Regions from separate parts of the Cytobacillus firmus genome, predicted to be linked through region 1. Evidence: predicted binding sites of a transcription regulator. Region 1 holds the regulator's gene; each other region holds the start of a gene.
The links. Region 1 encodes Rex, which represses fermentation and respiration genes when NADH is low (regulators of the CRP and FNR family bind a similar motif). Its sites were predicted from a motif close to TTGTGAAATATTTCACAA; they were not measured.

Region 1 (7,985 bases):
TGTAAAAGAATCTTCTTCTCCAATAATATATTCTGGATCAGATATTGGAACTGTTCTATCTAACGCTTTCTTTAGGTAATCAAATATTTCTGAACTCATTTTACATTCTCCTTTTAATTATCACGGTCATAATATAATCGCCAACTATGTTTTTAATTTCTCCACTATTTTTAAATAGACTGCTTTTTGACCAAATATAATTACTTGTTTCATAGGTTGAAATACATGATAGTAATTTAGATACAATTTCTGTATCAAAAAATTCCCCTAGATAATGTGTTAAACGGTTTACATTAATTATATTCTCATTAAACTTATTTTCAATTGATTGTATATTTAAAAGATCAAATTCATTAATTAGTTTTGGTTTATTTTTTAAATGAATTGCATTTGTATCCCTTGAAATTAACCCCATCATAATCATTATTGAAAAAATAGCTCTTATATTCCTCCCCACAGATGCTTCAGCACTCTTATCCAGTCTATCTTTTCCAATATATGAGAATATAGTATAAATCGTTTTAACTCTTAAAGTCCCACTAAATAATCTCAGTAATAATAAAATTATTTTTACGTTATTAAATAATTGTTTGTTTATTTTCAAAAGTTGTAAAAAGTACTCATCTACATCAAACTTTTGAATTAGTAACGAATGCGATACATCAGAGAGAAAATACTTTCTATTGTTATAATTAAGTATACCAATCATTGTACTATGATTTATCATTTTTCTAAATGTACTATTACTAATATCAAGTTTTATATTTAAATTTAATTTTGATATTTCACTCCAGGTAAATTCTGATTCACCGAAAGTCTCTAATAAACGTAATAACTTACCTTTATTACTAGGGATATTTGAAATATTTAACGTTTCGAAATCGGTTTTATTTAATCTCCGGTTCACCACCATCACTCCTTAGGATCCAGTGCAGATCTATTTTTATTATACCATCTGGATCCTCAATTTATAACACTTCTTAATTATATAATTATGCCCATTTAAATTATTTCATAAAATTAAAAATATTTAAAATAAATTAATGATTATCTTAGTTATAGTTCATAATAGTCCCCCATTATTCACCATTTTATTTTATGCAACTGCTAAATGGAAGTGATTACTAAATAAGAAGCAGTCTTTGATCATAATCTGGTTGGACCAACTGCCTTAATTGATGTTAGGTATGCCTTAGCTAAAATATAATAGGTTATATAAAAAATCACTCCTTACAATGTAAAGAGTGGTTTTTTAGAGATTATTTGAATTATTTGGCTTATATGACATCCAACTTGTAATTATACACAGTAGAGTCACTTGCAGATTCCCTACAATAACTCATCTTGAAGTATAATGTTCATGGAGAGCTAAAATGGGTCTTGTTTTGGTATTTAAGGTTTCCATGTTACGATGCTGTTAGCTATTATTAAGTCCTCTAACGGGTCTCCTTCGCCTTTAAACTTAATTTCAATTTGCTCATATGATAGCCAATATGGAAGAAAAGGCCTCCCACCAGTTCAGTAAACTGATGAAAGACCTTCTCTGATAAGATGGTTTTTGTGAAAAAAGTGAGCATTTTTTGCTTACTATGAGCAAAAGTATGAGCATTTATCCTTATTCCACTTAAAAACCCCTATATATTAAGGCTTTATGATGTTGATTACATCATGCCGCCCATTCCACCCATGCCGCCCATGTCAGGCATTGCAGGGCCAGCATTTTCTTCCGGCTTGTCAGCAACAACTGCTTCAGTTGTTAAGAACATAGCCGCAACAGATCCAGCGTTTTGAAGAGCTGAACGAGTTACTTTAGTTGGGTCAACGATACCAGCCTCGATCATGTTTACCCACTCGCCAGTAGCAGCGTTGAAGCCTGTTCCAACTGCTTCGCGCTTTAAGCGGTCAACAATAACTGAACCTTCAAGGCCAGCATTGTGAGCAATTGTGCGTACAGGCTCTTCCATTGCACGAAGTACGATGTTGATGCCTGTTGCTTCATCGCCTTCAGCCTGGATAGAAGCCACTTTGTTGTATACGTTTAGAAGGGCAACACCACCACCGGAAACAATTCCTTCTTCTACAGCTGCACGTGTAGAGTTAAGGGCGTCTTCGATGCGAAGCTTGCGCTCTTTCAATTCAGTTTCAGTAGCAGCACCAACTTTAACCACTGCCACACCGCCAGCTAGCTTAGCAAGGCGCTCTTGTAATTTTTCGCGGTCAAATTCAGAAGTAGTTTCTTCCATTTGAGTGCGGATCTGGTTCACACGGCCGCCGATTTGCGCGCTGTCTCCAGCACCTTCAACGATTGTCGTGTTTTCTTTTGAAACAACCACTTTAGAAGCGCGTCCTAAAGAATCGATTGTAGCAGATTTAAGGTCACGGCCTAGCTCTTCAGTGATTACTTCACCGCCAGTCAGGATCGCGATATCTTCAAGCATTGCTTTACGGCGGTCACCGAAGCCAGGAGCTTTAACCGCTACTGCATTGAATGTTCCGCGAAGCTTATTAACTACTAGTGTAGCAAGTGCTTCACCTTCAACATCTTCAGCTACAAGCAATAATGGCTTGCCTTGCTGTACAACCTGCTCAAGTACAGGAAGGATTTCCTGGATGCTTGTGATCTTCTTATCAGTGATTAAGATATAAGGGTTTTCAAGAACCGCTTCCATCTTATCAGAATCTGTAACCATGTATGGAGAAGCATATCCGCGGTCGAATTGCATACCTTCTACCACATCAAGCTCAGTTGTGAATCCTTTAGATTCTTCGATTGTGATAACACCGTCGTTGCCAACGCGCTCCATTGCTTCAGCGATCAGCTGGCCAACTTCATTGTCAGCAGCAGAAATCGCAGCAACTTGTGCGATAGACTCTTTGTTTTCGATAGGTTTTGAAATAGCTTTTAACTCTTCAACAGCAGTAGAAACCGCTTTTTCAATTCCTTTGCGGATGCCCATTGGGTTAGCACCTGCAGTTACGTTCTTAAGGCCTTCACGGATCATTGCCTGAGCAAGAACAGTTGCAGTTGTTGTACCGTCACCGGCAACATCATTTGTTTTGCTTGCTACTTCAGCAACAAGCTTCGCACCCATGTTTTCGAAAGCATCTTCAAGTTCGATTTCCTTCGCAATTGTCACACCATCATTAGTGATTAATGGAGAACCGAATTTCTTCTCAAGAACCACGTTGCGTCCTTTAGGTCCAAGAGTTACTTTTACCGCATTTGCAAGGGAATCTACACCGCGAAGCATCGCGCGGCGGGCTTCTTCACTAAATTTAATCTCTTTAGCCATTGATAAAAACCTCCTCAAAAATTTTAACTTTATCTTTTAATAATCTGTCTGGAACGGCGATTAGCCAATTACAGCAAGAATGTCATTTTCACGTAAAATTAAATATTCTTTGCCTTCGTACTTTACTTCAGTACCAGCGTATTTTGAGAAGATGATACGGTCGCCGTCAGCAACTTCAAGGGCAACACGCTCACCATTTTCAAGAACGCGGCCAGTTCCCACAGCTACAACTTTGCCTTCTTGAGGCTTCTCTTTAGCAGTGTCCGGCAGTACGATGCCGCTTGCAGTTTTTTCTTCAGTTTCAACAAGCTCGATAATGATTCGATCACCTAGTGGCTTTAACAAGTGAAACAACCTCCTCAAATAATATGTAAATATTTTTATTTATTAGCACTCTCTCTGTATGAGTGCTAACACAATTATTATATTAATGAATCTCTTTTCTATTTGCAAGGGTGAAGCTTAAATTTTTTATAAAAAAATTCATTCGCGCCTGCACGCTATTTTTCGACACGGACAACCTCTTAAGTATGCTGCAGAAACACATGTTTTAACCAAAACAGGTCTCTCCTTGGTGCTGATATTTGAAACCCGCTCCATATAAAGAGTACAATGTCTTTAGGACTTGTTTCCAACACTCAGATTAAGGAGTAAACCATTTTGAAGAAGGAATACTGGATTATATTAATCGCCTATATTGCCATGCAGCTTTCAAGCTTATTTGGCGTTCCGCTCGTTTTATTAGCCGCCGATGCCCTGGGACAGAATCCGGAGAATATGCAGATTCTTGCAGTGGCCTACTGGCTCGTAATCAGTTTCACAATCACGCTGATCATTACGCTTCTATTACTAAGGAAAGAAATGAAACGGGGACTGGATAGGGATGCCTCTTCTGTTGCAGGCTCTGTGGGCTGGGCTATTGGAGGCATATTCTTGGCCCTGATTGCTCAAGCTACTGCTGCAAGTATTGAAAACCTGATTGGCATTGAAATGGGATCTGAAAATACACAGCAGATTATCAGGATTATTGAAGCATCGCCAATCGTCATTTTAATCAGTTCGGTCATCGGGCCAATCCTTGAGGAAATCGTCTTTAGAAAGATTATTTTTGGCTCTCTTCACAAGCGCTTCAACTTCTTCCTTTCAGCCCTGATCAGCTCGATCATTTTTGCTCTGGCCCATTTTGAGCCTGAACATGTACTGTTATACTCAGCAATGGGATTCACCTTTGCCTTTTTATATGTCAAGACGAAGCGGATCATCGTGCCGATTTTTGCCCATGTAGCGATGAACACCTTCGTTGCGGTTGTTCAGCTGAATCAGGATAATATACAAAAGTGGTTAAAGGAAATGGAAAACATGCAGAGCTTTATCAGCTTTTTCTAGCTGGAGAAATGTTTCGGAGTTTTAAACGTACTGGGGGATTATCATGAGAAGCACACCTTTGTTTTCAGGCTTTATTTACATCCTTCTCGGATGTCTTTTCACCTTTATAGCCATCCAGAATACCCAGCGGGAAGAAACCTGGGGATTCTTTACGTATTTTCTAATCTTAATTGCCACATTTGATTTTGCCACCGGTCTCCGGATGGTTGGCCAGCATTTTAAAATGAAAAAATGAGCCCGCAAAAGGCTCATTTTTTTTTACACTTCTTCAGGATAATTTTTCAGAAAATAAACCAATGACTGCAATTCCACTGCCAGATCGATATGGTGAATCCGAATCGAGGACGGCACAGTAAGCCTCGCAGGTGTAAAGTTAAGGATTCCTTTTATTTTCGCATTCACCATCCGATCGGTAATTGTCTGGGCAGGCGGTGCAGGCACCGTTAGAATCGCCACCTGAATATTATTTTTAACAATCACTTCTTCAAGGTCATCCATATGATGGACCGCCACTTCGCCGATTTTCGTGCCAACCTTGCTCTTATCCACATCAAATGCCACTTCTATTTTCGTATTATTATTTTTAAGAAAATTATAGTTAAGAAAAGCCGTTCCTAAATTTCCTACCCCGACCAAAGCGACTTTGGTAAGCTCGTCCTGGTCAAGAGTCTTCCGAAAGAAGCCCAGCAGGTAATTCACATTATATCCATAGCCTTTTTTCCCTAACGCACCGAAGTACGAAAAGTCACGGCGAATCGTTGCAGAATCCACTTTAACCGCCTCACTCAATTCTGCTGATGAGACTCTTTGTTTGCCGGAGGAATGAAGGTTTTTTAGGAAGCGGTAATATAAAGGCAGCCGTTTAGCTGTTGCCTGCGGTATCTTAATTGGTTCATTGGCCATTCGTCCATCCCCATTTCTTATGATGAATTAATTTCGTTTAAAATCTCCGTTTTTGCCGCCTGTTTTCTCTATTAAAAAGGTTGGCCCAATTACCATTCCTTTATCTACAGCCTTGCACATATCATAAACGGTCAGCGCACAGACAGAAGCAGCTGTTAACGCTTCCATTTCCACACCCGTATTTCCTTTTGTTTTAACAGAAGCCGTAATGATGAGGTCGTACTCTTCCTCTTCTGCTTTCCATGAAAATGAAATGTCCACACCTTTAAGCGGCAGCGGATGGCACATCGGAATAATGTCCCATGTTTTCTTGCTCGCCATAATGCCTGCCGTTTGTGCAACAGCAAGTACATCCCCTTTTTTCATGGAGTTGGATGTGATCTTCTCGTATATCTCCTGATTCACCGTAATACTTGACTGAGCGATGGCCGTCCTTGCCGTCTCAGGCTTATCGCTGACATCTACCATTTTTGCCCTGCCCTCTTGATTAAAATGAGTAAAATCCGCCATTTAAAAACACCTCTCTTCAAAATCATACACTATTTTTCCGTTACTTTGTATGTGCTTTGTAAGGTTCTTCACATATTTATTTACCTTTTTTTATGATTCAATGCCCTTCAGGTGAGCTTATAGTCCTGTCTCCTTTATTGCCGAACATATATGAATGAGTTACACTTACTCTATACCCGAGGTGAAAGAACATGATACTATTACAAGTCAATCAGCTGGCAAAAAGTTTTGGCGCTGATCCCATTTTAACGAATATAAAGCTTGAAGTACAAACCAGGGACCGGATTGCCCTTGTAGGGCGCAATGGTGCAGGAAAATCCACCCTTCTAAAAATAATTGCCGGACACATGGCTTGTGATTCCGGTGAGATTATAAAGCCAAAGGAAGTAACCATTGGCTACCTTGCACAAAATACCGGCCTGGAATCGGAATTATCCATTTGGGGTGAAATGCTGACTGTTTTCAGTCATTTGCAGAAGCAGGAAAAACAGCTCCGCAGCCTTGAAGAACAAATGGCAGATCCCGATATCCTCAGTAATTCTGATGCCTATGAACGCGTATTGAAAGATTACGACAAACTTCAGGTTGATTTCAAAGAAAATGGCGGCTATCAATATGAAGCAGATATCCGTTCCATTCTCCATGGACTCAATTTCAGCTCATTGGGCTATGATACTAAAATTTCGTCATTGAGCGGCGGACAGCGAACAAGGTTGGCCCTTGGTAAACTTCTGCTCACAAAGCCTGATATTTTAATTCTGGATGAGCCTACCAACCACCTTGATATTGAAACATTATCGTGGCTTGAACAATACCTGCAGGGATACAGCGGTGCTATTCTAATCGTATCACATGACCGGTATTTCCTTGATAAGGTCGTTTCCCAGGTTTACGAGATTTCCCGCCACCAAATAAGAAAGTATCCAGGAAACTACAGTTCCTATTTGGATCAAAAAGCCGCTAATTTTGAAAAAGAAATGAAGCAATTCGAGAAACAGCAGGAAGAAATCGCTAAGCTGCAGGACTTCATTCAGCGAAACCTCGCCCGTGCCTCCACAACCAAAAGGGCACAAAGCCGCAGAAAGCAGCTGGCCAGAATGGACGTGATGGACAGGCCGCTTGGAGACGAGAAATCAGCTTCCTTTGGGTTTGACATCGACCGTCAGTCGGGCAATGAGGTTTTAAATATCCATTCTTTAGCTATAGGCTATGAAGAGAAAGTCAGCGAGAATATTTCAATGCGGCTGGCAAGAGGCGACAGCATTGCACTAGTAGGACCAAATGGAATCGGCAAGTCCACATTGCTTAAAACCATCATCAAAAAAACCCCTTCGTTTTCAGGGGAGATTCAGTACGGTTCCAATGTGACAATTGGCTACTATGACCAGGAACAGGCAGAGCTCACAAGCAACAAAAGAGTCCTGAACGAATTATGGGATGAATACCCGCTGAAACCGGAAAAAGAAATCAGGACCATACTTGGGAACTTTCTCTTCTCCGGTGATGATGTTCTTAAAACCGTTTCAACACTGAGTGGCGGTGAAAAGGCCCGGCTCGCACTTGCAAAGCTTATGATGCAGAAATCCAATTTCTTAATCCTGGACGAGCCTACAAACCACTTGGACCTGGACAGCAAGGAAATTCTTGAAAATGCATTGATCGATTATCCCGGTACCATTCTCTTCGTCTCTCATGACCGCTATTTTATCAACAGAATTACAACAAAAGTAGTTGAACTTTCTGGAAGCGGGGCAACTGAATATCTTGGCGATTATGATTATTATGTAGAAAAAAAGCAGGAGCAGGAGGAATTGCTTGCACTTAATGAGCAAGTTGACACCACCGCATCGCTGCCTGTTAAGCAGGACAAAAATAATTATCAGCTGGATAAAG
Region 2 (7,985 bases), 220 kb from region 1:
TTCGTTCAAATAAAGCAATAAACTGCTGGGCTTCGGTAATTAACTGTTTCTGTTCATATGTAAAACCCAAACTTAAGAATAAGGCATGTTCTTTCATGATCCTGGACCAAAATTTAATTTCATCCAGAGATCTAGCAACAATTGGATCCGCCATGTCTTCCCCTCCTTAATTACTCACTCCTTCTTATATATATTTATGATATTCTGTCATTATTCCATTTTAGTTCACTCACTAATCATTACCTTACAAGCAGATAAACCAGCTGAAAATGTAAAAACTGCTCCCAGGACGGAAGCAGTCATTCTTTTACTCATATTTTGAAAAATCCATAAAATAGCTATAAATCAAGTAAACAACCATTGCAAACGCGGTTGAGATGAAACCCCAGCCGAGCGTAATCTGCTCGATAACCAAATAGTTATTGCAAAGCTGCACAGGAGACCAGATATATAGCCATCCCAGAGCTAGAAAAAGAATAGTAAAAAAGATAATGAGAGCATGCTTCCAAAATGAACTTAGCTTTGGCCAGCTGTCCCGCAATGGCACCCCGGCCAAAAATGGCAGTGAGATAAATTTAAAGACTTCTACACTTGTAAGCGTCAAAGCTTCATCCATCGTTCTTGGCAGAGACCAATACACCATAATAATTGAAAACAGCAATAGACCCGGCACTCCGTTTTCATTCCATTTTGAGAAAAACTCAGGAAAACGATTCTGAAAGAACTGCGCCATAAACAATCCAGAGATCACCAGCAGGGGCATTTGCATATGCATATGGGTAATCATAATGGACTCCAGCAAATTAGCTGCAGGCGGGAGCATCAACGCAAGAAGCAGAAGCAATCCGTAAACTGGTGACTTCATCATTCTTCCCTCCCGCTGCGCATAATCTCCGTTACCCGATCAGCCGCTTCTTCAATCAAGGTGTAGTCCATGACTTCGATTAACTGTCCTTTTGGGTTCACCAGATAAAAAGCCGAGTTATGGGCAAAGTTGCCGTATTCATCCGGTATGACAATGACGCCAAACCGATCCAGCAAAGAGTCAAGCTCCTGCTGTTCCGGTATCCTCGCCATTCTCCACGTTTCTCCGTCACTGCCGAAAGCCTTACGGTAAGTATCCAATGTTTTCGGATCATCCCTCTCCGGATCAAAACTGATGCTAAGGAATTGAATGTCGTGGCCAATATACTCTTCCGGAATCCGTTTATATACTTCAGACATATTAACCTCAAGCTCGGGGCAAACCGTACCGCATGAAGTATATAAGAATGTAATAAAAACATACTTCCCTTCAAATTCCGAGAAAGAGTAGGTCCTTCCATTATTGTCTTCAAGCGTTACATCCGGGAACTGAGGCTTTTCATCCATTAACTGATTAACCCTGGCTGTTTCAGCAGTAAAAGCCTGAAACCCATCTGTGCCAATGTAAAAAAGGACTATGCCAAACATCAGTACTAGCAAGCTTGATAAAGCCGTTCTATTTTTTAGAAACATGATTCATCACTTCCTTTTAAAAGAAAGAGACAGCCCAGCAGCCGAGCTATCTCTCATACCTTACCAGGTTTTAAATGGAGGAGAACCTGGAGGCGCATTGACAATGAAATCGACCAATGGAATGACATATGCCATGCCGACAAGGGCAATCATACACACAACCCACAATCCCCAGCGTTCTGTCCATCTAGGTGTTGGCGCTTCATCCTCTTCCACTTCCGCAATAGGGAACTCTGTGTTTCCTTTTGGCGCAAAGAACATGAGGTAGAAAACTGCGTATACCTGCATAAGGACACCAATCATTAGAAGCGTGCCACCGATTGCCAGGAAGAATAGATAAGGATCCCAGCTTAAAGCAGTTGCATTATCAAAATATGTTGAATAGGAAGTTCTTCTCGGAGATCCCAGCAAACCCACCCAGTGCATCGCACCTGACATGATGATCATACCGAGCGTCCATATAATCGTTTGAATAACTCCAAGTTTATTGATCTGCGGTGTCAGAACTCTTTTAGATACATAAGGAATGAGCCAATAGCTTAGGCCAAAGAACGTCATAACTACTGACATGCCAAGTGTTAAGTGGAAATGGCCAACGACCCACATCGTGTTATGAACTACCTGATTCAATTGGTTTGTAGTTTGAGCAATGCCGCCTGCCCCAGCAGGGATAAAAGCAGCCATTGCGATAAATGGTGCAAGGAATCTAACGTCTCCCCAAGGAAGCTTTTTGTACCAGCCAACTATGCCTTTTCCGCCTTTCCTTCTCGCTGTGCGTTCAAAGACTGCAAACATTGCATAAGCAGTCATTAATGAAGGGAAGCCAATGGCCAAACTCATAAACACGTGCATGTATTTCACAGGTTCAGAAATACCCGGGTCAATAATTTGATGGTGGAAGCCGCCGGTAATATTCATAATTACTAGTGCAATAACCACAATCCTTGTTAAGAGGTCATTCCATCTTCGGCCGCCAATAACTTTCGGCACAATGACATACCAGGCGGATACAGCTGTTAAATACCAGATGTTAACCAGCGTATGGCCGAACGCCCAGAACAGCGTGCGTGCAACCATAACATTTATTGTCTCCACCCATCCAAAAGCCCAAGGAATTATAGTGAAAACCTCAATGGCTACAGGTATGCTACCGAAGAATAAGAGAACAAATACGCCTGTTGCAAAGAAAGATAGAATCGGGATGTGCTGGCCGGGATTTCTCTTTCTCCAGCTGGCTACATTGATAAAGGCACCGAAGGCGCACATCCATACACCCAATACGATAAATACTAAGCCGATATAGAAAATGGGTGAAGCAGCCATTGGCGGATAGAAAGTATACATAACAGATGCTTCATTCATTAAAATCGGAATCACCGCTAGGACAAATCCAAAAATCTTCATCCAGAAACCAATCCAGGCCATCTTTCTGACCTTAGGAAGCAGGCCGCCCAATGTATGGGATAACCCGGCATAGAAGTATCCTATTGTGAAGAACGCCGACAGTACGACTACCAGCAGAAGACCATGAGCTGTAAGAACCTGATAATAGTTCAGCCATGCTGGCAATTCGAGCATTCCAGCCCGGTTCAGGCCTTGCAGCAGTCCAAGTATTCCGCCTAGAAGGATGGCTAAGAAAGCAACAGATAAATATGATTTCGTTAATTTTCCATCCTCGAGGCTAATCCCCATAACTTTATTTGCTTTATCCTTAAAAACTTGTGTTTTTGCTGATTGCTTAATAACTGTTTCCACTGTCTATCCCCCCTTTATTTCACTGTAATGGTTGTGCTCATCATTTGATGACCCGCACCGCAGTACTCATTGCAAAGAACCAAATATTCGCCTGGCTTATCAAATTTCTGAGTGATTTTTTGTACATAACCAGGCACAACCATAGCATTTAAGTTAGTTTCGGCAACCTGGAACCCGTGAACGACATCTTTTGACGTCAATGTAAAATGAACTGTTGATCCTGCAGGCACTTCTATCTCACTCGGAGTAAAACTGAACACTTGTAGAGTCATAACTACTTCATACTCATTATCGCCAATTTTCTTAATTCCTGGCTTATCGAACGGTGCTGTTTCATCCACTTTCTGAGGATCAATTCGCTCTCCATAGCTTGGCGGCCCCATTTCAAAGGCGAATGCCTGGTAGCCAGCGATTAACATGAATCCAATAATCATTCCAAAGCTTAAAATAAGCCATACCTTTTCAGAACGATGCATCATTGTTTATCCCCCCTATATTCTGGCCATATACAGGCCGTACAAGATTAAATAAGTAACAAAGATCCCAAGCCCTACTACTGTAACTGAAAAGAACGTACCCTTTAGAGAGTTATGTTCTTTTGAACTGCTCTGGTCCACTTTTCGTGTTTCCACCTTCCATCAGCTCCTTAACTTTGTTACCTACATAATAGTTGAGAAGGGTTTTCATAAAAGTGAAATGAATCACACTTTCTTCATATTTCCTCAAAGGCAAAAGGGGGGCAATTTTAGCTAAAACACTGTAATATCAAGGGTTTTTTCCTCCTAATGGTGCTCTGGCAAGAATAACGGTTCACAAAGTATTCACAAAGTATCAACTTAGCTCCTCGCTTCCACATTCGGTATCTGCATTTACAGTAAAATAGCCTGTTCCTCTTGGAGACAGCCGTTAAAAAAGTTTCTAAAAACAAAAAAAACTAATCCCTATTGGAATTAGTTTGATAATGGTATGTATAATGGTGGGCCTAAATGGACTCGAACCATCGACCTCACGCTTATCAGGCGTGCGCTCTAACCAGCTGAGCTATAGGCCCATATGTGTTGGAGCGGGTGAAGGGAATCGAACCCTCATCATCAGCTTGGAAGGCTGAGGTTTTACCACTAAACTACACCCGCATTTAAATTATTTTATTATAACCATCTGTCTTTTATTTGGAGGCAACACCCGGATTTGAACCGGGGATGGAGGTTTTGCAGACCTCTGCCTTACCACTTGGCTATGCTGCCTTAAAAATGGCTGGGCTAGCAGGATTCGAACCTGCGAGTGACGGAGTCAAAGTCCGGTGCCTTACCGCTTGGCTATAGCCCAAAATTAATGCAAAAAAAGAATAATGGGGCGATTGATGGGAATCGAACCCACGAGTGTCGGAGCCACAATCCGATGCGTTAACCACTTCGCCACAACCGCCACTATCCTACTGGCAGGGGTAGTAGGAATCGAACCCACATCAAAGGTTTTGGAGACCTTCGTTTTACCATTAAACTATACCCCTATATAAATGGTGGAGGGGGGCAGATTCGAACTGCCGAACCCGAAGGAGCGGATTTACAGTCCGCCGCGTTTAGCCACTTCGCTACCCCTCCAAGTCTGTAAAGACTAAGAAAATGGTGGCTCAGGACGGAATCGAACCGCCGACACAAGGATTTTCAGTCCTTTGCTCTACCGACTGAGCTACTGAGCCATATTAAGTTATTTTGCCTAAATAAAATTTGGCTTCGTCCTTCGTCCCGATTAATCAATCGGTACGTTGAAGTATTTCAAGGCAGCTTATTCGGTCGTGCTCTACCGACTGAGCTACTGAGCCATAAATTTATTTATATTGTAAAAAAATGGCGGTCCGGACGGGACTCGAACCCGCGACCTCCTGCGTGACAGGCAGGCATTCTAACCAACTGAACTACCGGACCAAATTGCGGGGGCAGGATTTGAACCTGCGACCTTCGGGTTATGAGCCCGACGAGCTACCGGACTGCTCCACCCCGCGACAATATTATTTATGTGATTTTTCTATGCTCACATCAAGCATTACATCGCAGTTTAACCAATGAAGTACCGCCCCGATTTCAGAAAGATTATTCAAGCAGCAGCTCAATCGGTGCGCTGAAGTAATTCCTTCGCAGATTATTCGGTCGTGCTCCACCCCGCGACAATTTTATTAAAATAAAATATGGAGGAGGAAAGGGGATTCGAACCCCTGCGCGGTTTGACCCGCCTGTCGGTTTTCAAGACCGATCCCTTCAGCCGGACTTGGGTATTCCTCCGATTTAGTAAAAGGTAATCATATTGGTAGCGGCGGAGGGGATCGAACCCCCGACCTCACGGGTATGAACCGTACGCTCTAGCCAGCTGAGCTACACCGCCGAAATGATTATATATTTATGGTGGAGCCTAGCGGGATCGAACCGCTGACCTCCTGCGTGCAAAGCAGGCGCTCTCCCAGCTGAGCTAAGGCCCCATGAAAAAGAAGTGTCGCTGGTCGGGAAGACAGGATTCGAACCTGCGACCCCTTGGTCCCAAACCAAGTGCTCTACCAAGCTGAGCTACTCCCCGTAATATGGCGCGCCCGAGAGGAGTCGAACCCCTAACCTTTTGATCCGTAGTCAAACGCTCTATCCAATTGAGCTACGGGCGCAAAATAATGGAGCGGAAGACGGGATTCGAACCCGCGACCCCCACCTTGGCAAGGTGATGTTCTACCACTGAACTACTTCCGCTTAAAATGGTGCGGGTGAAGGGAGTCGAACCCCCACGCCTTGCGGCGCCAGATCCTAAGTCTGGTGCGTCTGCCAATTCCGCCACACCCGCAATATGAAATTAAAATGGTGAGCCATGAAGGACTCGAACCTTCGACCCTCTGATTAAAAGTCAGATGCTCTACCGACTGAGCTAATGGCTCGTACTAAAACTCTGCAGCCTAAAGCCTGAAACTGCTAGGTCAGATGTTCCAAAGCACTGCGTGCTTTGTCACAGATTGCTATTCGGGTGAAGAATCTCACTGATGCTGCAATCTGCTCTACCGACTGAGCTAATGGCTCGTACTAAAGTTATGGTGGAGGATGACGGGATCGAACCGCCGACCCTCTGCTTGTAAGGCAGATGCTCTCCCAGCTGAGCTAATCCTCCAAATGGTGACCCCTACGGGATTCGAACCCGTGTTACCGCCGTGAAAGGGCGGTGTCTTAACCGCTTGACCAAGGGGCCAAATAAAGTTACCCAATCAGGGTTGCCCGGCAGCGTCCTACTCTCACAGGGGGACAGCCCCCAACTACCATCGGCGCTGAGAAGCTTAACTTCCGTGTTCGGTATGGGAACGGGTGTGACCTTCTCGCTATCGCCACCGGACTATTTGGTTGAAGAAACTTCGTTCCCTCAAAACTAGATAATGCATGAAGAAGTATTTGCCGAGAATCTACCAATGACTTGGTTAAGTCCTCGATCGATTAGTATCAGTCAGCTCCACATGTCGCCACGCTTCCACCTCTGACCTATCAACCTGATCATCTTTCAGGGATCTTACTAGCTTGACGCTATGGGAAATCTCATCTCGAGGGGGGCTTCATGCTTAGATGCTTTCAGCACTTATCCCTTCCGCACATAGCTACCCAGCGATGCCTTTGGCAAGACAACTGGTACACCAGCGGTGCGTCCATCCCGGTCCTCTCGTACTAAGGACAGCTCCTCTCAAATTTCCTGCGCCCACGACGGATAGGGACCGAACTGTCTCACGACGTTCTGAACCCAGCTCGCGTACCGCTTTAATGGGCGAACAGCCCAACCCTTGGGACCGACTACAGCCCCAGGATGCGATGAGCCGACATCGAGGTGCCAAACCTCCCCGTCGATGTGGACTCTTGGGGGAGATAAGCCTGTTATCCCCGGGGTAGCTTTTATCCGTTGAGCGATGGCCCTTCCATGCGGAACCACCGGATCACTAAGCCCGACTTTCGTCCCTGCTCGACTTGTAGGTCTCGCAGTCAAGCTCCCTTGTGCCTTTACACTCTGCGAATGATTTCCAACCATTCTGAGGGAACCTTTGGGCGCCTCCGTTACTTTTTAGGAGGCGACCGCCCCAGTCAAACTGCCCACCTGACACTGTCTCCCGCCCCGATCAGGGGCGCGGGTTAGAATTTCAATACAGCCAGGGTAGTATCCCACCGACGCCTCCACCGAAGCTGGCGCTCCGGCTTCTCAGGCTCCTACCTATCCTGTACAAGCTGTACCAAAATTCAATATCAGGCTACAGTAAAGCTCCACGGGGTCTTTCCGTCCTGTCGCGGGTAACCTGCATCTTCACAGGTACTATAATTTCACCGAGTCTCTCGTTGAGACAGTGCCCAGATCGTTACGCCTTTCGTGCGGGTCGGAACTTACCCGACAAGGAATTTCGCTACCTTAGGACCGTTATAGTTACGGCCGCCGTTTACTGGGGCTTCGATTCAAAGCTTCGCTTGCGCTAACCTCTCCTCTTAACCTTCCAGCACCGGGCAGGCGTCAGCCCCTATACTTCGCCTTGCGGCTTCGCAGAGACCTGTGTTTTTGCTAAACAGTCGCCTGGGCCTATTCACTGCGGCTCATCAGGGCTATTCACCCTAATGAGCACCCCTTCTCCCGAAGTTACGGGGTCATTTTGCCGAGTTCCTTAACGAGAGTTCTCTCGCTCACCTTAGGATTCTCTCCTCGCCTACCTGTGTCGGTTTGCGGTACGGGCACCTTTT
Region 3 (7,985 bases), 350 kb from region 1:
GGAAGTACGCGAATATAAGCGGGATGAATGGATTATTCGCGAGGGCATGAGACCGGATTATTTGTATTATGTCATCGAAGGTAAAGCCAAAATCTTTGTAACGTATCAAAATGGCAAGGTTTCTTTGATTAATTTTATTAATGCCCATGATTACATCGGGGAAATGGAGCTTTTACATGAAGTGTACTATACAAAGGGAATACAAGCCTCCACGAAAACGATCTGTTATGCGATTCCTTTGCATCACTATCGCAAAAGATTGCTTGAAGATACGACCTTTCTCCGGGAATTAACCAAGTTTTTAAGTGTGAAAGCGACGAAAATGGCTGAAAAGTATTCACAGAGCCTTTCCTTTCCGCTTGAAAACCGTCTGGCGGATTTCATTCTGCAAACCGCTGATGGAGAGGTCTATAAGGAAAAACATGTGGCAGTCTGTGATTTTTTAGGGGTATCTTATCGCCACTTATTGCATGTTCTTGTGCAGTTTTGCGACAAAGGGTACTTGCAGAAGGAAGGGCGCCAATATCGCATCCGGCAGACAGATGAACTGCACCGGCTTGCTGATGTGCTGAAGAATGAGTAAGGGGCAGGCTGGCTGTGCAAATGCCACATGGAAATAGCCAAGCGGCATTTGCATAAGCTCTCAAGAACGTGAGTGAACCTTTTCCCCTTGAACCCAGACTTCCCGAATATGCTCCGGACGGACAAGATACATGATTTTTTGGAAAATATCATCTAACGCTTCATTTTCTGTGAAGATCGGCAGGCTTGCCCCCGGCACTTTCGTATCGACAATTTGAACGTCCCATGCATAGTTCTCCTGAATTCGCCCAATTGGCAGACTCAAGCTTTCTCCGCCGCCTGCTGTAGCCAGGTAAAAGGCTTCATGGATGGAAATCCGTGAAGCCGGTACACCACGTTCCCCGGCAGGAAGATCCGGATTTACTCCGTCTTCCAGCATTCTGGAAGAGACAACAGCCTGTTTGGCATTATCATATAGACTTGGAGTCGCGCCAGCTGAAATATCCGTCCCCAGCCCAATATCAATACCCTTGCCCATAAAGCGCTTGATCGGAATCACGCTATTGGCGAAGTAGGCATTAGATAATGGGCAGTGGCTGATTGCAGTGCCTGTACTTGCAAACAGCTCTGCATCATGGTCATCCAGGAAATTGCAGTGAGCCATCACCGATTTTTCGCCTAATAATCCGAAATCATGCAGGGCAGCCGCATCATGCTTGCTGAAACGTTCCTGTACATAGCTGTGGGCCCAGTCACTTTCACTGCAGTGGGATTGTACATGTGTATCATACTTGGCAGCCAGTTCGCCCAGGCCTTTTAATGCTTCATCTGAACAGCTTGGAATGAAGCGCGGTGTAACAACAGGATACACGCCTTGTTTAACCGTTTTGGCCAGCTCCTTCACGGCTAAAATAAACTCCTCCGTATCGGCTAGTGCTGTTATCGCATCTGCATCCCGATAATAGTCCGGATTTTGTTCAGGATCATCCATGACGACTTTTCCCACTAAGCCCCTCTGCCCTTTTTCAGCACATATTTCCGCTAATAATAAACTGGCCTCTTTATGGACGGTTGCAAAGTAGAGAACCGTCGTGGTTCCATTTGCGAGCAGTGTATTGACGAGATCTTCATAAACCTTCTTGGCAAAAGCCAGATCTGCATATTTGGACTCTAATGGAAATGTGTATGTGTGGAGCCAGTCATAGAGGGGAATATCCAAAGCTGTCCCTGATTGAGCCCATTGCGGCGCATGGACATGCAGGTCCACAAAACCAGGCAGGAAATATTGCCCGTCTGCTAAGCGGTGAAAGTTCTCCTGTCCCTCATAGGCAGCCAGCAGGGATTGGTAGTCCTCATGCTCAGGACCCGCCATTTTTTCAATCATCCCATTTGAATTCACGAAAAATAAGTAATCCTTTAAAATATTTATTTTCTTAGGAGAATAACTGGAAAAAGCCGTTCCATGAAAAATATACGTATATTTACTCATAAACACCTTCCTAACGTTCGTGTTTTGTGCTACTATAGTCATTGTAAAGGAAAGAGTAATCTCAGTCTAGCAGAAAAGTATTCTAAAAAATCTTGTTGTCATTTATAGAAAAGTTATTGTAAGATAATTTCAATCAAAAAATTTAATAGTGTTTTTCATATAATCGTAGGGATATGGCCTACAAGTTTCTACCCGTTTACCGTAAATAAACCGACTATGAAAGGCAGGAACAGGATTTGACGCAGACTCACTCGGGATTCGTCTGTTCTTTCCGTACTTCGATTTTTTAAGCTCGAAGTATATGCTTTTTTACGTTTGGGGTAGAGCATATACTTTGGGCTTTTTTCTATTGGGCTGTTTAAGAAACAGAAATTATATGGATACCATAACACCAACAGGGGGTTCTTATGATGGATGCAAGGGCTGAAAAACGAGAAACAAACAGCAGTAAAGCGGGAAAAGAGGTTTCAGTTGGACAATCCATTTTTCTGGGACTGCAGCAAGTATTGGCGATGGATCTGTTCATTCCGCCGATGATTTTAGCTGGATTATTGTCCTTTTCCGTTCCGGATAGTGCACTGTTAATACAAATGACCTTTATTGCTTGCGGTATTGCCACAATCATTCAAGCAGGATTTGCCATGAAGCTTCCAGTCATGCAAGGGCCATCCTTTGTACCGCTTAGTGCCCTGGCAGCCATCGGCACAACATCTGGCATCGGGGCGATGATTGGCAGTTTGATCCCCGGAGCCTTGCTTGTTGCCTTACTGGGCTACCCGATGAAAGTTTTCAGCAAGGCCGTCAGGAAATTCATCCCTCCGATTGTAGCGGGGACGGTAATTGTCGTTGTAGGGCTTTCATTAATGCCGAGTGCAATCAATTCCATCTACTCGGCACCAGGGAACTTTGGAGAAAATATATTCGTTGCGGCTGTGACAGCGGCTGTGCTGATTTTCTGCATGTATATTGGCGAGAAGTCCCAATCAAAACTGAAGTACATTAAAATCGTATCGGTTATTTTATCACTGGGTATTGGATCAATTGCTGCTTCATTCTTTGGCCTGGTCGACTTCTCATCGCTGGGTAAGTCGGCGTGGATCCAGATGCCAAGCCTCTTTGCCTTTGGAGCTCCAGAATTTGATCTGCATGCGATTCTGATTATGGCAGCCATCTATTTTATTGTCACAATCGAAACAACTGGCACATGGTTTACGGTTAGTAAGGTGACAGGAGAAAATCTGGATGATAAACGCTTAAATGGCGGGGCATTTGGAGAAGGGCTGGGCTGTTTCATCGGTTCCTTCTTTGGGGGGACACCCGTAACAGGCTACTCTTCCAATGCCGGCATCATTGCCATTACAGGGGTGAAAAGCCGCAGGCCGATTATCGCAGGCGGTGTGATCATGATTATCCTGGGCATGATGCCGAAGCTGATGAATTTGATTGCATGCATTCCAGGGGTTGTCATTAACAGTGTGTTTGCCATTTTATGCGTTGTCATCACGATGAATGGATTTAAAGTGATTAAAGAAGTGGCTTTTACCGAACGGAATATGCTTGTGATCGGTGTCCCGATTATGCTTGCCCTGTTTGCCGTGCTGATGCCTGCTGATGTGTTAAAAGGGCTGCCTGATATTGCAACCTATTTTGTCTCATCAGGTACAGCAATTGGAGCGATTACAGCGCTGGTTCTCAATCTGGTTCTTCCGCAGAAGCTTGAAGATCGTGTGAAAACAAATGAAGTGACAGTACAAGCCAATTAATAACATGAAAGTGAGTGTCGACTATGCAGCAAGATCGATTATGGAATGAATGGCATCCAGTATGCAAAGCAGAGGAAGTATTGGAGGATCCCAAACAGGTATTTGTCCTTGGGGAACGGGTCGTTATTTTCCGCAATGAAAAAGGGGTTCACGCATTTAAGGATCTTTGTATCCATCGGGGTGCCGCCCTTTCCCTTGGAAAGGTGAAGAACGGAAATCTGGTCTGCGCCTATCATGCCTGGGAATACGATTGTACAGGTGCCTGTGAGAAGATTCCTGCCCTGCCGAGCGGCAGAGCCATCCCAAAGAAAGCAAGAGCAACCGTTTACCATTGTGAGGAGTATCTGGGGCTGATCTGGGTTAACTTAGGGGAAGATCCGGCGCCGCTTGTTTCATTTCCTGAATATAGCATGGAGGGGTACCGGACTGCGATTTGCGGCCCGTATGAGGTAAAAGCAAATGCCCCAAGAATTATTGAAAATTTCCTGGATGTTTCGCATCTTATGTTTGTGCATGAAGGACTGCTTGGCGATGAGGATCATGCCGAGGTTGTCGACTACAAAGTTGAATTTGCTGATAATCGTTTGATTACCAGTAAAATTCCGGTCTACCAGCCGAACCCTGATGGACGCTCCAAAGGCGGATATGCTAACTATGTGTATGAAATCCTCAACCCAACTACCGCCCGTTTTACTAAAACAACGGAAGGGTCGGATGATGAGCTGACGATTCTGCTTGCTGTCAATCAAGAGGATCACGAGAAGGCCAAGGCATTTATGCTGTTGACAAGAAACTATGATCTGGACATGCCGGATGAGCCTTTTATTGAATTCCAGGATACGATTTTTTATCAGGATTTAGATATCGTCCAAAGCCAAAAGCCGGAACTTCTTCCGCTGGACTTGCAGGCTGAGCTGCACCTTAAGTCAGACGCCCTTACCATCGCCTATCGCAAATGGCTAAATGAGCTGGGTGTGGAGAATGGCACAAACCCCATTCAGGATGAAGTCCGGAAAAAAGTATTAGTGAAATAGTGATCAGTGCCAGCTCCCCGTTTTACTGCAGTTTACAGGGGGCTGGCACTTCTTATGCACTCCTTTTTTATAAGAAATTTTTGAGGAAAGACTTGCGCAAAAACAATAGCACTGATATATTTTATATGTGAAGTATTTCACAAATAGTTATATCAATATTTTTTTATATAAGTATGTGAATTAATTCACGTAAATGAATCCACTCAAATAAAATGAAATGAATAGGGTTTTTTGTGAAATCATGTGAAATTATTCACAAATAATTATTGGAGGAACTCATTATGAATCTAACATTAGGAAACAAAGTTGTATTAGTAGGAAATGGCGCTGTTGGATCAAGCTATGCTTATGCCTTATTAAATCAGGGCCTATGTGATGAGTTAATCATTATTGATGTAAATGAGGAGAAAGCAAAAGGAGATGTCATGGATTTAAACCACGGCATTGCCTATGCTCCATCAGCTATGACGATTAGATTTGGTTCTTATGAGGATTGTAAGGATGCCGCTCTCGTAGTGGTCTGTGCAGGGGCAGCACAAAAACCTGGGGAAACCCGCCTGGATCTCGTGAATAAAAACGTTAAGATCTTCAAATCCATTGTAGAGAGCATTATGGACTCTGGATTTAATGGGATTTTCTTAGTTGCAGCAAATCCAGTTGATATCTTATCTTATGCAACCTGGAAATTCTCCGGCTTGCCTAAAGAAAGAGTCATCGGATCTGGAACCATACTGGATTCTGCCAGGTTCCGCTATTTATTGGGGAAAGAATTTGATACAGCAGCCGTAAGTGTTCATGGATATATTATCGGTGAACATGGCGACTCCCAATTCCCGGTATGGAGCTTCGCTAATATTGCCGGAACACCGGTAGCAGAGAGGTTAACAGAGGAAAGAAAAGAAGAAATCGCTGTTCATGTCCGGGATGCTGCATATGAAATCATTAACGCAAAAGGTGCTACCTACTATGGAATTGCGATGGGGCTGGTCAGAATAACAAAAGCCATCTTACGGAATGAGAACGTGGTATTGCCGGTTGGAGCATTGTTAGAAGGAGAATATGGCCACAGTGATGTGTTTGTCGGGATTCCGTCTCTTATCACAAGAAACGGTGTGAAGAATATTGTTGAGCTGTCATTGACCGAGGATGAGAAAAGGAAGCTGGCTAAATCTGTTCAAACCTTAAAAGACATCCAAAATTCAGCATTATGACGAGTTGACATCTTAGATCCAAAGGAGCAGATCATATGTTAGTGGAAACATTCAATCCTTTTCATAACCTGGCTATTTCATCCCTGGTGGCAGCCATCCCGATCCTTTTATTTCTGCTTTGCCTGACGGTATTAAAAATGAAGGGCATTCATGCAGCGCTAGTAAACTTAGCTGTCACTTTTTTCATTGTGCTAGTCATCTTTAATTTGCCATTCGGAGAAGCGGCAGGAAGTGTTATTCAAGGTGCTACATCGGGAATTTGGCCAATTGGCTGGATTATTGTCATGGCTGTTTGGCTATATAAAATTTCGGTGGCATCAGGCAAGTTTGATATTTTGCGCGGAAGCATCGCAGGAATTTCCCAGGACCAGCGCATTCAATTTCTTCTGATCGGATTTTGCTTCAATGCCTTTCTCGAAGGAGCTGCCGGCTTCGGCGTACCGATTGCCATTTGTGCTGTGCTGTTAGTGTCACTGGGCTTCAAGCCTTTACAGGCAGCCATGCTCTGTCTCATCGCAAACGGTGCTTCAGGCGCCTTTGGTGCGATTGGAATACCGGTCGGCATTGTCGATACGTTTGGAATTCCAGGGGTTACTTCCATGGATGTCTCAATCATGACAGCTCTGACACTCCCGATTATTAACTTTACCATTCCCTTTTTATTAATATGGCTCATTGACGGGTTTAAAGGAATTAAGGAAATATTACCGGCCATCCTGATCACTGCAGGGGTTTATACCGTTACGCAAGCAATCATTACACTATTTATAGGTCCGGAGCTTGCTGATATTATTCCTTCCTTATTAGCGATGGGTGTATTAGCTTTATTCCTGAAAAAGTGGAAACCAAAGAACATCTTTTTGCTCAATGGGAAAGAGTGCCAAGTTGAACAGCATTCATTAGGTGAAGTAGTTAAAGCATGGTCACCTTTTTATCTATTGACCCTATTTATTTTAATATGGAGCTTCTCGGCATTTAAAGGGCTGTTTACTGAAGGGGGCTTGCTTGAATTCACAGTCATCAATTTCGGTATACCAGGATCTTCTCTAAGTGTCAGCATCAGTTTAATCGGTGCTACTGGAACAGCGATCTTGCTGGCCGGCCTAACGACAATAGCAACGACAAAAGGCATCAGTATGGGTAAAGGCTTCAGCCTCCTCAAAAAGACTGTTTCTGAGTTCTGGATTCCTATTATTATGATTTGCGCCATTATCGGAATTTCAAAGCTCATGACTAACAGTGGAATGACCGTTACTCTGGGGGAAGCCGTTGCGACAACCGGAAAAATATTTCCGCTGCTGTCACCGCTCTTAGGCTGGATTGGGGTGTTCATGACAGGATCTGTCGTGAACAACAACACGCTATTTGCCCCCATCCAGGCGACAGCTGGTAATGTGATCGGAACCAGCTCCTCCTTATTGCTTTCTGCCAATACGGCAGGAGGCGTGATGGCAAAGCTCATCTCTCCTCAGTCCATCGCCATTGCCACAGCAGCGGTTGGCGAGACAGGAAAAGAAGCCGATTTAACGAAAATGACATTGAAATACAGCTTTGGATTGCTGGTGTTTGTTTGTATTTGGACCTTGATATTGTCTTTATTTTTCTAATTTCCTCATAACAAAAGAGACAGGCTCTGCTGTTGCTTGTCTCTTTTCTCTTATTTGAAAGCCTCAAACCTGCCTTCACCAGCTTTCAGGCATAAACAGAAATCAGCCGCTTTTTACTTATCCATAACCATTGCTTATTCCTTCTTTCCGGATTATAGTGTATACGAAGGATAAGCTATTACAAAACCTATAAATATCAGAAAGGTTTATATAAAGGAGAAGACGAATATGCTAGCAGCAAAGAACAGCTACAGAATCGAAAAAGATTTTCTAGGCTCTAAGGAAGTTCCGGCGGATGCTTATTATGGCGTTCAGACGCTTCGTGCGGTTGAGAACTTTCCGATTACAGGCTACCGGAT
Region 4 (7,985 bases), 500 kb from region 1:
CTCCGCCGACGATTTCGGTAATTTCCTGCGTGATGGCTGCCTGACGTGCACGGTTGTAGCTTAGGCTTAACGAGTTGATAAGCTCTTTAGCGTTATCCGTTGCATTCTGCATCGCTGTCATCCTTGCAGCATGTTCACTTGCCTTACTGTCTAAAAGCGCTCCGTAGATTAAGCTTTCAGCGTATTGAGGCAGCAATACTTTTAAAATTTCTTCAGCGGAAGGTTCAAACTCATAAGATGTAAGCTTTTTCGAGCTGGAGATATCCGTAAGCGGAAGAAGCTTCTTCTCTGTTACATCCTGTTGAATCGCGCTGACATAATGGCTGTAGTACATATATAATTCATCAAATGTCTCATCAGCGAACATGCCAACTGTTTTGCTGGCAATATCCTTGATTTCAGCAAATGCAGGCTGGTCCGCAACAGCAACAATATCCAGAATGACGTTCATATTGCGCTTTCTGAAAAAGTCACGGCCCACACGTCCAACTGCAATGATTGCATACTCATCCGGTGATTTATGGCGCTTTTGAATTGTCTGGTAGACATTTCGCAAAACGTTACTGTTATAAGCTCCCGCAAGTCCGCGGTCAGAAGTGATTACGAGGTAACCAGTTTTCTTGACTGGGCGGCTGGTCAGCATTGGATGTGAGACATCTTTGCTTCCCAAAGCGATGCTTGCCGTAACTTCCTGGATTTTCTCCATATAAGGCACGAATGACCTTGCATTCATTTCCGCCTTATTCATTTTCGCAGCCGATACCATCTGCATTGCTTTTGTAATTTGACTCGTTTTCTTCGTAGAAGTTATACGATTTTTTATATCGCGTAATGATGCCACAGGTTCTCACCACCCTTATACAAGTTTGTCAGAACCGAATGCGAGCGGAAGGGGGAGATTCACTCCCCGCCCCTACTGCTCTATTATTCGGATACTGCGAAAGTTTTCTTAAAGTCGTTAATCGCAGATGCCATATCGTCATCAGAAGGAAGTTCTTTTGTAGTCACGATATGGTCTAACAAATCTTTGCGGTTATGGTCTAACCATGAAAGGAATTCAGATTCGAAACGACGAATATCCTGTACAGGAATGTCATCTAAGAAGCCGCGAGTTAGAGCGTAAAGGATTGCAACCTGCTTCTCAACTTTTAACGGCTTGTTAAGATCCTGCTTTAGAACCTCTACTGTACGGGCACCACGGTTAAGTTTAGCCTGTGTTGCTTTATCAAGGTCAGAACCGAACTGGGCAAATGATTCAAGTTCACGGTATGAAGCAAGGTCAAGACGCAGTGTACCTGCAACCTTTTTCATTGCTTTGATCTGTGCAGATCCACCTACACGTGATACAGAAAGACCTGCGTTGATCGCCGGACGTACACCGGAGAAGAATAGGTCAGACTGAAGGAAAATTTGTCCGTCAGTGATTGAGATAACGTTTGTCGGAATGTAAGCAGAAACATCGCCTGCTTGTGTTTCGATAAATGGAAGCGCAGTGATTGAACCTGCACCTTTCGCATCGCTTAGCTTCGCAGCGCGCTCTAATAAACGGCTGTGCAAGTAGAATACGTCCCCTGGATATGCTTCACGGCCTGGAGGACGGCGCAATAGCAATGAAAGCTCACGGTAAGCAGAAGCTTGCTTTGTTAAGTCATCATACACAACAAGAACGTGCTTGCCGTTGTACATGAACTCTTCACCCATTGTTACACCAGCGTAAGGAGCCAGGTATAGCATTGGAGCAGGCTGTGATGCAGATGCTGTTACAACGATTGTGTAATCAAGCGCACCTTGCTTACGAAGTGTTTCTACTGCATTACGAACTGTAGATTCTTTTTGTCCGATTGCCACATAGATACATACCATATCCTGGTCTTTTTGGTTCAGGATTGTATCGATTGCAACGGATGTTTTACCTGTCTGACGGTCACCAATGATTAACTCACGCTGTCCGCGGCCGATTGGAACAAGTGCGTCAATCGCCTTGATTCCTGTTTGAAGCGGCTCGTGTACGGATTTACGATCCATAACACCTGGTGCCGGGCTTTCAATCGGACGTGATTTTGTTGTGTTAATTGGTCCCATGCCATCTACTGGCTGTCCAAGAGGGTTTACTACGCGGCCGATTAGTTCTTCACCAACCGGTACCTCCATGATGCGGCCTGTACGGCGTACTTCATCGCCTTCACGGATTTCTGTAAATGGTCCTAAAATGATAATACCGACGTTATTTTCTTCAAGGTTTTGTGCCATACCCATAACGCCGTTTGAAAATTCAACAAGTTCTCCAGCCATGACATTGTCGAGGCCATGAGCACGAGCGATACCGTCACCAACAGAGATAACCGTACCTACATCACTCACTTGAATTTCCGACTGATAGTTTTCGATTTGCTTTTTTATCAGCGCACTGATTTCTTCAGCATTGATGCTCATGAGTTTCACCCCTATCTACGAATCTTAGCCTAACAATTGACGTTCAAGACGCTCTAGCTTCCCGCGCAAGCTGCCGTCGAAAATCCGGTTTCCGATTCGAAGCTTGATGCCGCCGAGCAAGTTAGTATCAACTATATTGTCAATACGAAGTGATTTTTTCCCAACCTTAGCTGCAAATGACACAGATAATGCTTCCTTCTCTGCTTCAGATAGCGGACGGACAGTGTATACTTTTGCATCCGCGATTCCTTTTTTGTCATTCGCAAGGCTTATAAAATGATCTGCCACATCAGAGATATGATCTTCACGGTGGCGTTCAATTAATATCATTAACGTGTTTAGTACAAACGTGTTCACAGATGCAAATGCTTCTTTTAAAATCTCTTTTTTCTTCTCAATTGAAAGCTTTGGAGATTTCAAAACAGACTTTAAATCTGAGTTATGGTTTACTACTTCTTTCACTGCACGAAGCTCTTCTTCCATTTGGTCAAGAAGCTGGTGTTCATTCGCAAGCTGGAAAAGAGCCAACGCGTAGCGCTTTGCTACTGTGGAGCCCGTCATCGCTTTTCTCCTGCCTCTTGAATGTATTCATTGATCAGCTTTTCCTGATCAGCTGCACTTAGTTCCTTCTCAATAACCTTGGAAGCAATTAGGACAGACAATGAAGCGACCTGCTCGCGGATAGCGGCAACCGCCTGTTCTTTCTGCTGCTCGATTTCAAGCTTTGCAGATTCCTTAATGCGCTCAGACTCAGTGCGGGCAGCCGCAACGATCTCCTCACGCTGCACATCGCCTTGTTTCTTCGCATTTTCAATAAGGCCCTGTGCTTCTGTACGCGCTTCTTTTAAAAGATTTCTTTGCTCTTCTAAAAGTTTCTTTGCTTCTGTACGGCTTTCTTCAGCCGCTTGAATTTCACCGGCAATGTGTTCTTCACGCTGCTGCATAATGCCCATTAACGGACCCCACGCGAATTTTTTCAGCAATGCCAACAAGATAATGAACATGACCAGCTGGAACAAAATGTCCCCGCCGTTAAAACCGCCGCCTGCAGCGCCTAATACTAGACTGTTTGTTAACACCCTCGATTCACTCCCTTCAAGAGTTGTTCCACTTATGAAACGGAGTCATATGCATGATTCCGAATTAGTTTACGGTAAAAAAACATAAAGGAATGGCGAAGGTTCATGGAATGATCTTCGCCATTTTTGAACGATTGGTACAGTATTAATTAACCGCCGATAACCATGAACGCGATAACAACGCCAATGATCGGAACGGCCTCAACTAGTGCTACCCCGATGAACATTGTAGTTTGAAGCATACCGCGAGCTTCTGGCTGGCGAGCCATACCTTCAACTGTTTTTGATACGATAAGACCGTTACCGATACCGGCACCTAGTGCTGCTAAACCGATTGCAATTGCTGCTGCTAAAAGACCCATTATTGAGTTCCTCCTTAAATTGTATGAAAATTTATTTGTTTAAAATGTTTTGTCCATAAAATGAACAGGTATATATTAATGGTCCTGGCTCACTTTGTGTGCCATATAAACCATTGTTAACATACAGAAAATGAATGCCTGGATAGATCCGACAAAGATTGAGAATCCCTGCCATACGAGTGTTGGTATAACTGCGGCAAGCATTCCGCCTATACCGGCATGTGCGAGTCCTCCGACTAGCAACGTCAGCAGGATTTCACCTGCGTAGATGTTACCGTAGAGACGAAGTCCCAATGTCAGAGTGTTTGCAAACTCTTCAATGATTTTCAATGGGAACAAGAAAGGCATTGGCCTGATAAAATCCCGGCCGTATTCTCCTACTCCTTTAAGCTTTACGCCATAGTAATGCGAAAGCCCGACTACCATTGCCGCTAATGTTAAGGTGATAACAGGATCGGCTGTTGGCGATTTCCACCATAAAGTGTGATCATAAGTGATCGCAAACGGAAGTCCGAGCATGTTTGAAACAAAAATATACATGATCAGGGTTAATCCAAGGATATGGAATCTTCCGCCTGTCTTCCAGTCCATCGTACTGTTAATGATATTCTTAACAAAATCCATAACCCATTCGAAGAAGTTTTGCATCCCCGTTGGTTTCATGGCCAATCGACGGGTTGAAAGCAAAGCAATAATGAAGACAATAGCACTTGCCACTGTAATCATCAGTACGTTTGATAAGTTAAAATTCAATCCTAAAAAGTCCACTATAGGAGCTTCATGATGCAATAGTGTTCACCTCTCTTCCCGCTATTTACGTAAATGAAAAGATTGAAGAAAATAATCTATCATAATGACAATATAGGATGTCATTAATCCAAATACCACACTGATCAGATGCATCTTTTCAGGATATTCCAGAGCGATCATGACAGCAAATACTGCTGTAGCCATCCTGGATACCGTTCCAAGTGAACGCACCTTCTCGCCTCTCTCGACCGCCTCTCCAAATTGCAGCGCCTTCCGTGAAATAAGCCACAAATTGAACAGACTTAAGCTTGTACCAAAGATCAAGCCAAGAAAAATAGATTGATAAGGTGTAAAACCCCAGCCGAGAACATATACAGACAACAAAAGGAATATGTAATTTCGCTGTCTCTGAAAAGTTGCTTTGATTTCCGGCATGATGTTCATTCTCCTGTGAAAAAATGTTGGATTAGGCGAAGCATGGCGTAAATCCCGGCGCCCAGCCCAATGAACAAGCCGATTAAAAGGAATAAAGGCTCAGTTCCTGCCTTGGTGTCGAGCCATCTTCCAGCAAAAATGCCAATGAGCGTGGAACCTACTAACTGGGAAAGAATGGCGGACATTAAGGCCATCGCCTTAAATGGGTTGCGGTCTTTTTGACGCATAAAAACGCATCCTCCCTTAAAGAGAATGGTAAGAGGGTTTGAGGCCGTAAATAAACATATAAACATCATGCAGAAGTGGGAAATATGTCTGCAAAAACATTTTGAAAACCCTATCATCTTTTACCCTTTGTAAGCATACAATAGGGCTTTGTCAATGTCAATGCGTTTGGAGTGAAAAAGTTCACAAACAAAAAGGTAAAAATATGGTATGTTCACATATTTATCACATTTAATTTTCGGATTTCTATTGAAAAAGGAGCGAGACTCTGCATCGCCCCTGAAAACGCTTTATTTCTACTTACTTGTACTCTCTTCTGATTCTGCTGAAGGCTCCGGGTCCCCCAGCTGGCCATCCGGTCTCACAAATAGATAAGTTTCGATCCAGTCTTCCCTTCCGGCCTTTTTGGCAAACACTTTTGCCAGGTACAGCCCAGGACCGGGCAGCTTTTCAGCAGGGATTTCCTGCAGCAGCTGCCCCTTGCCGGTATTTCTTTTCCAATCCAGAAATCCCATGAACCGGAGACTTTCCGAATCAAACATCGCAATTCCGAATTCTTCCGCCCCGCCAGGCAGATACACCTCATAGCGATACGTGCCGGGCTTATCTCCTTTGCCGATTCCGAATCCCATCACCCTTGGGTAATCAGGCTCTTCAAGCACATAGAGGTATGGAATATGAATACTCTCTGCACCTGCTTTCAATAGAAGGTACCCGTCATGGATCTTTTTCTGTAAAAGGGTCGGATCAGCTGACATTTTTATTTCGACCTTTTTCTTTTCACCCGGGTTCAATTGAAAAGTCATAGGCATTTCCCAATTGATGCCCTGCTCCTTATAGGGTACGGAAAAGGAATAAGACTGCGTTTTTTCACTTATATTTTCAACCGTTATGAAACTGCTGTGGTCATGCAGCCTGTCTGCGATCTGAAATTTCCCGAATTGCATGGATGCCGGGAAGACAAGCGTTTCTGCTGTCAGCGCCTGATCAAGCTGTATCCTGCCGGCCCCCTGCTCATAAGTTCTATATGTTTGTCCATCCGCGTTCTTAATAAGTTTAGCAGTATTCATAAGTGCCGCCTTGATTTGTTCCGGCCCCCAGTCGGGGTGAGCCTGTTTGAGGATCGCACAAGCACCTGCTACATGCGGTGCGGCCATGCTTGTTCCCTGAAGCGGCAGGTAGCCGCCGGGAATGGTGCTATTTATGGCGACTCCCGGTGCCACGACATCCGGTTTAATTTCCCAAGTGGATGTAACAGGTCCGCGTGAGCTAAAGTCAGCCAGTATGTCCCTTTCTTCTATTATATATGTCCGGGCAAGGAGCCTTCCTTCCTTCATGAGCTTCTTGAGCTCCTCTCCTTCTTCCTTTGAAAGCGCCGCTGCCGGAATGGGAACCTCGCTGTCCAAATTTCCGAAGAACCTGCCTTTTGTATTGTTATAGATAATGATACCCTCTGCTCCTGCTTCCATGGCTTGGACAGCTTTATCTGTAAACGTCAATTCCCCTCTTTCTATTAGTACTATTTTTCCTTCCGCATTCTTCAATTGATCCGGATGTCCCAGTCCTCCATCAATCATTTCATAGGAGCGGTCAAATTCCCATTCCTTTGAACCCTGCAGCAGATCAAGGCGGATTTCACGTCCGTTTATGCTTAAAAATGGCACCTTTATTGTTGGTGTAGAGGCTCCGACAGAAATAGCCTTCGACGCTGTTCCCGGAGAACCGACCGTCCAAATATTCGGTCCCGAATTGCCTGATGAAGTGACAGCCGTTATTCCCTTTTCAACTGCTTTATTCAGGGCCATGCTTATCGGAAGGTCAGGCCCGTTTACGTTATTTCCCAATGAAAGGTTTAACACATCCACTTTATCCTTTATGGCCTGTTCGATGGCCGCAATCACCTGTTCTGTTGTTCCGCTTCCGCCTGGTCCAAGAGCCCTGTAGGCGATGATGGTTGCTTCAGGTGCGACCCCTTGGATCCTGCCATTTGCCGCAATGATGCCCGCGACATGAGTGCCGTGCAGTGTGCCTTGTCCCCCGGAAGCCTTTGTTTCCATCGGATCTCTATCATTATCCACCAAATCGCGACCGCCGCCATAGCTTCGCCGCAGGTCAGGATGATTATAATCAATGCCGGTGTCGATCACGCCTACTTTCACACCCTTGCCTGTAAGGCGCTGATTATTTTCATCATAATAGCCTCTGGCATTCAGGCCGCCAATCAGCTTAATATTGTCATTGGAATGAACATGATAGGTATTAACCGGTGAAACAGCAGAGACTGACTCTATTCTTTTCAGGCTTAGCAGTGCTGATGGCTTTCCTTTTACTGAAAAGCCGTTTAATGCCTGATTGAATGTATGCCTGATTTGCAGATCAGGATTTTGTTCTATCATTTGTTTTATTTCCTGTTCATTTTTTGGATCCTTCAGTACTACAATGGCCACTTTTTCTATATCAGGTGACTCTTCCGGTATAGGCGGGTGTGAAAGTGTCCGTGCTGAAACGGGAGTTTGACTCCAAAACAAGGATAAGACTGTTATGGACAGTAAGAATATTTTCATTAGAAAACCCACCCTCTTTTTGTTTTAGGGTGGGCTGAATAGATGCCTTGTATGCGTAAATCTATATAATATTACGGCTAGTTCAAGGATTCATAAACAATATTGGCTACTTCTTTGGAAAGAGCGCCTGTGCTCCG

Region 2: the regulator Rex is predicted to act here: its motif matches at 3,942-3,959, upstream of NAF01_RS02625 (cytochrome c oxidase subunit 2A).
Region 3: the regulator Rex is predicted to act here: its motif matches at 4,934-4,951, upstream of NAF01_RS24535 (L-lactate dehydrogenase).
Region 4: the regulator Rex is predicted to act here: its motif matches at 5,456-5,473, upstream of NAF01_RS23820 (AtpZ/AtpI family protein).

What each region holds. Positions count from the first base shown of each region.
Region 1 is NZ_CP098323.1:276,341-284,325, reverse strand. Features, by position in the region: gene NAF01_RS01575 (hypothetical protein) at 1-99, opposite strand, end outside; gene NAF01_RS01570 (hypothetical protein) at 101-907, opposite strand; gene groL (chaperonin GroEL) at 1,662-3,293, opposite strand; gene groES (co-chaperone GroES) at 3,354-3,638, opposite strand; gene NAF01_RS01555 (CPBP family intramembrane glutamic endopeptidase) at 3,954-4,679, shown strand; gene NAF01_RS01550 (YdiK family protein) at 4,723-4,914, shown strand; gene NAF01_RS01545 (redox-sensing transcriptional repressor Rex) at 4,938-5,582, opposite strand; gene moaC (cyclic pyranopterin monophosphate synthase MoaC) at 5,610-6,092, opposite strand; gene NAF01_RS01535 (ABC transporter ATP-binding protein) at 6,284-7,985, shown strand, end outside.
Region 2 is NZ_CP098323.1:493,295-501,279, reverse strand. Features, by position in the region: gene NAF01_RS02650 (DUF2935 domain-containing protein) at 1-154, opposite strand, end outside; gene NAF01_RS02645 (hypothetical protein) at 308-868, opposite strand; gene NAF01_RS02640 (SCO family protein) at 865-1,497, opposite strand; gene NAF01_RS02635 (cbb3-type cytochrome c oxidase subunit I) at 1,558-3,252, opposite strand; gene NAF01_RS02630 (cytochrome c oxidase subunit II) at 3,267-3,731, opposite strand; gene NAF01_RS02625 (cytochrome c oxidase subunit 2A) at 3,744-3,884, opposite strand; tRNA gene NAF01_RS02620 (tRNA-Ile) at 4,227-4,303, opposite strand; tRNA gene NAF01_RS02615 (tRNA-Gly) at 4,312-4,385, opposite strand; tRNA gene NAF01_RS02610 (tRNA-Cys) at 4,423-4,496, opposite strand; tRNA gene NAF01_RS02605 (tRNA-Gln) at 4,504-4,578, opposite strand; tRNA gene NAF01_RS02600 (tRNA-His) at 4,602-4,677, opposite strand; tRNA gene NAF01_RS02595 (tRNA-Trp) at 4,689-4,762, opposite strand; tRNA gene NAF01_RS02590 (tRNA-Tyr) at 4,770-4,853, opposite strand; tRNA gene NAF01_RS02585 (tRNA-Phe) at 4,876-4,951, opposite strand; tRNA gene NAF01_RS02580 (tRNA-Asp) at 5,101-5,177, opposite strand; tRNA gene NAF01_RS02575 (tRNA-Met) at 5,181-5,254, opposite strand; tRNA gene NAF01_RS02570 (tRNA-Ser) at 5,439-5,531, opposite strand; tRNA gene NAF01_RS02565 (tRNA-Met) at 5,555-5,631, opposite strand; tRNA gene NAF01_RS02560 (tRNA-Ala) at 5,650-5,725, opposite strand; tRNA gene NAF01_RS02555 (tRNA-Pro) at 5,744-5,820, opposite strand; tRNA gene NAF01_RS02550 (tRNA-Arg) at 5,826-5,902, opposite strand; tRNA gene NAF01_RS02545 (tRNA-Gly) at 5,910-5,984, opposite strand; tRNA gene NAF01_RS02540 (tRNA-Leu) at 5,991-6,075, opposite strand; tRNA gene NAF01_RS02535 (tRNA-Lys) at 6,091-6,166, opposite strand; tRNA gene NAF01_RS02530 (tRNA-Val) at 6,318-6,393, opposite strand; tRNA gene NAF01_RS02525 (tRNA-Glu) at 6,397-6,471, opposite strand; rRNA gene rrf (5S ribosomal RNA) at 6,496-6,612, opposite strand; rRNA gene NAF01_RS02515 (23S ribosomal RNA) at 6,691-7,985, opposite strand, start outside.
Region 3 is NZ_CP098323.1:4,909,360-4,917,344, reverse strand. Features, by position in the region: gene yeiL (transcriptional regulator YeiL) at 1-583, shown strand, start outside; gene guaD (guanine deaminase) at 644-2,011, opposite strand; purine riboswitch at 2,147-2,248, shown strand; gene NAF01_RS24545 (nucleobase:cation symporter-2 family protein) at 2,419-3,774, shown strand; gene NAF01_RS24540 (aromatic ring-hydroxylating dioxygenase subunit alpha) at 3,798-4,808, shown strand; gene NAF01_RS24535 (L-lactate dehydrogenase) at 5,090-6,019, shown strand; gene NAF01_RS24530 (L-lactate permease) at 6,055-7,626, shown strand; gene aspA (aspartate ammonia-lyase) at 7,855-7,985, shown strand, end outside.
Region 4 is NZ_CP098323.1:4,756,801-4,764,785, forward strand. Features, by position in the region: gene NAF01_RS23785 (F0F1 ATP synthase subunit gamma) at 1-841, opposite strand, end outside; gene atpA (F0F1 ATP synthase subunit alpha) at 925-2,433, opposite strand; gene NAF01_RS23795 (F0F1 ATP synthase subunit delta) at 2,458-2,994, opposite strand; gene NAF01_RS23800 (F0F1 ATP synthase subunit B) at 2,991-3,512, opposite strand; gene atpE (F0F1 ATP synthase subunit C) at 3,662-3,874, opposite strand; gene atpB (F0F1 ATP synthase subunit A) at 3,950-4,663, opposite strand; gene NAF01_RS23815 (ATP synthase subunit I) at 4,685-5,059, opposite strand; gene NAF01_RS23820 (AtpZ/AtpI family protein) at 5,065-5,286, opposite strand; gene NAF01_RS23825 (S8 family serine peptidase) at 5,581-7,848, opposite strand; gene NAF01_RS23830 (serine hydrolase) at 7,926-7,985, opposite strand, start outside.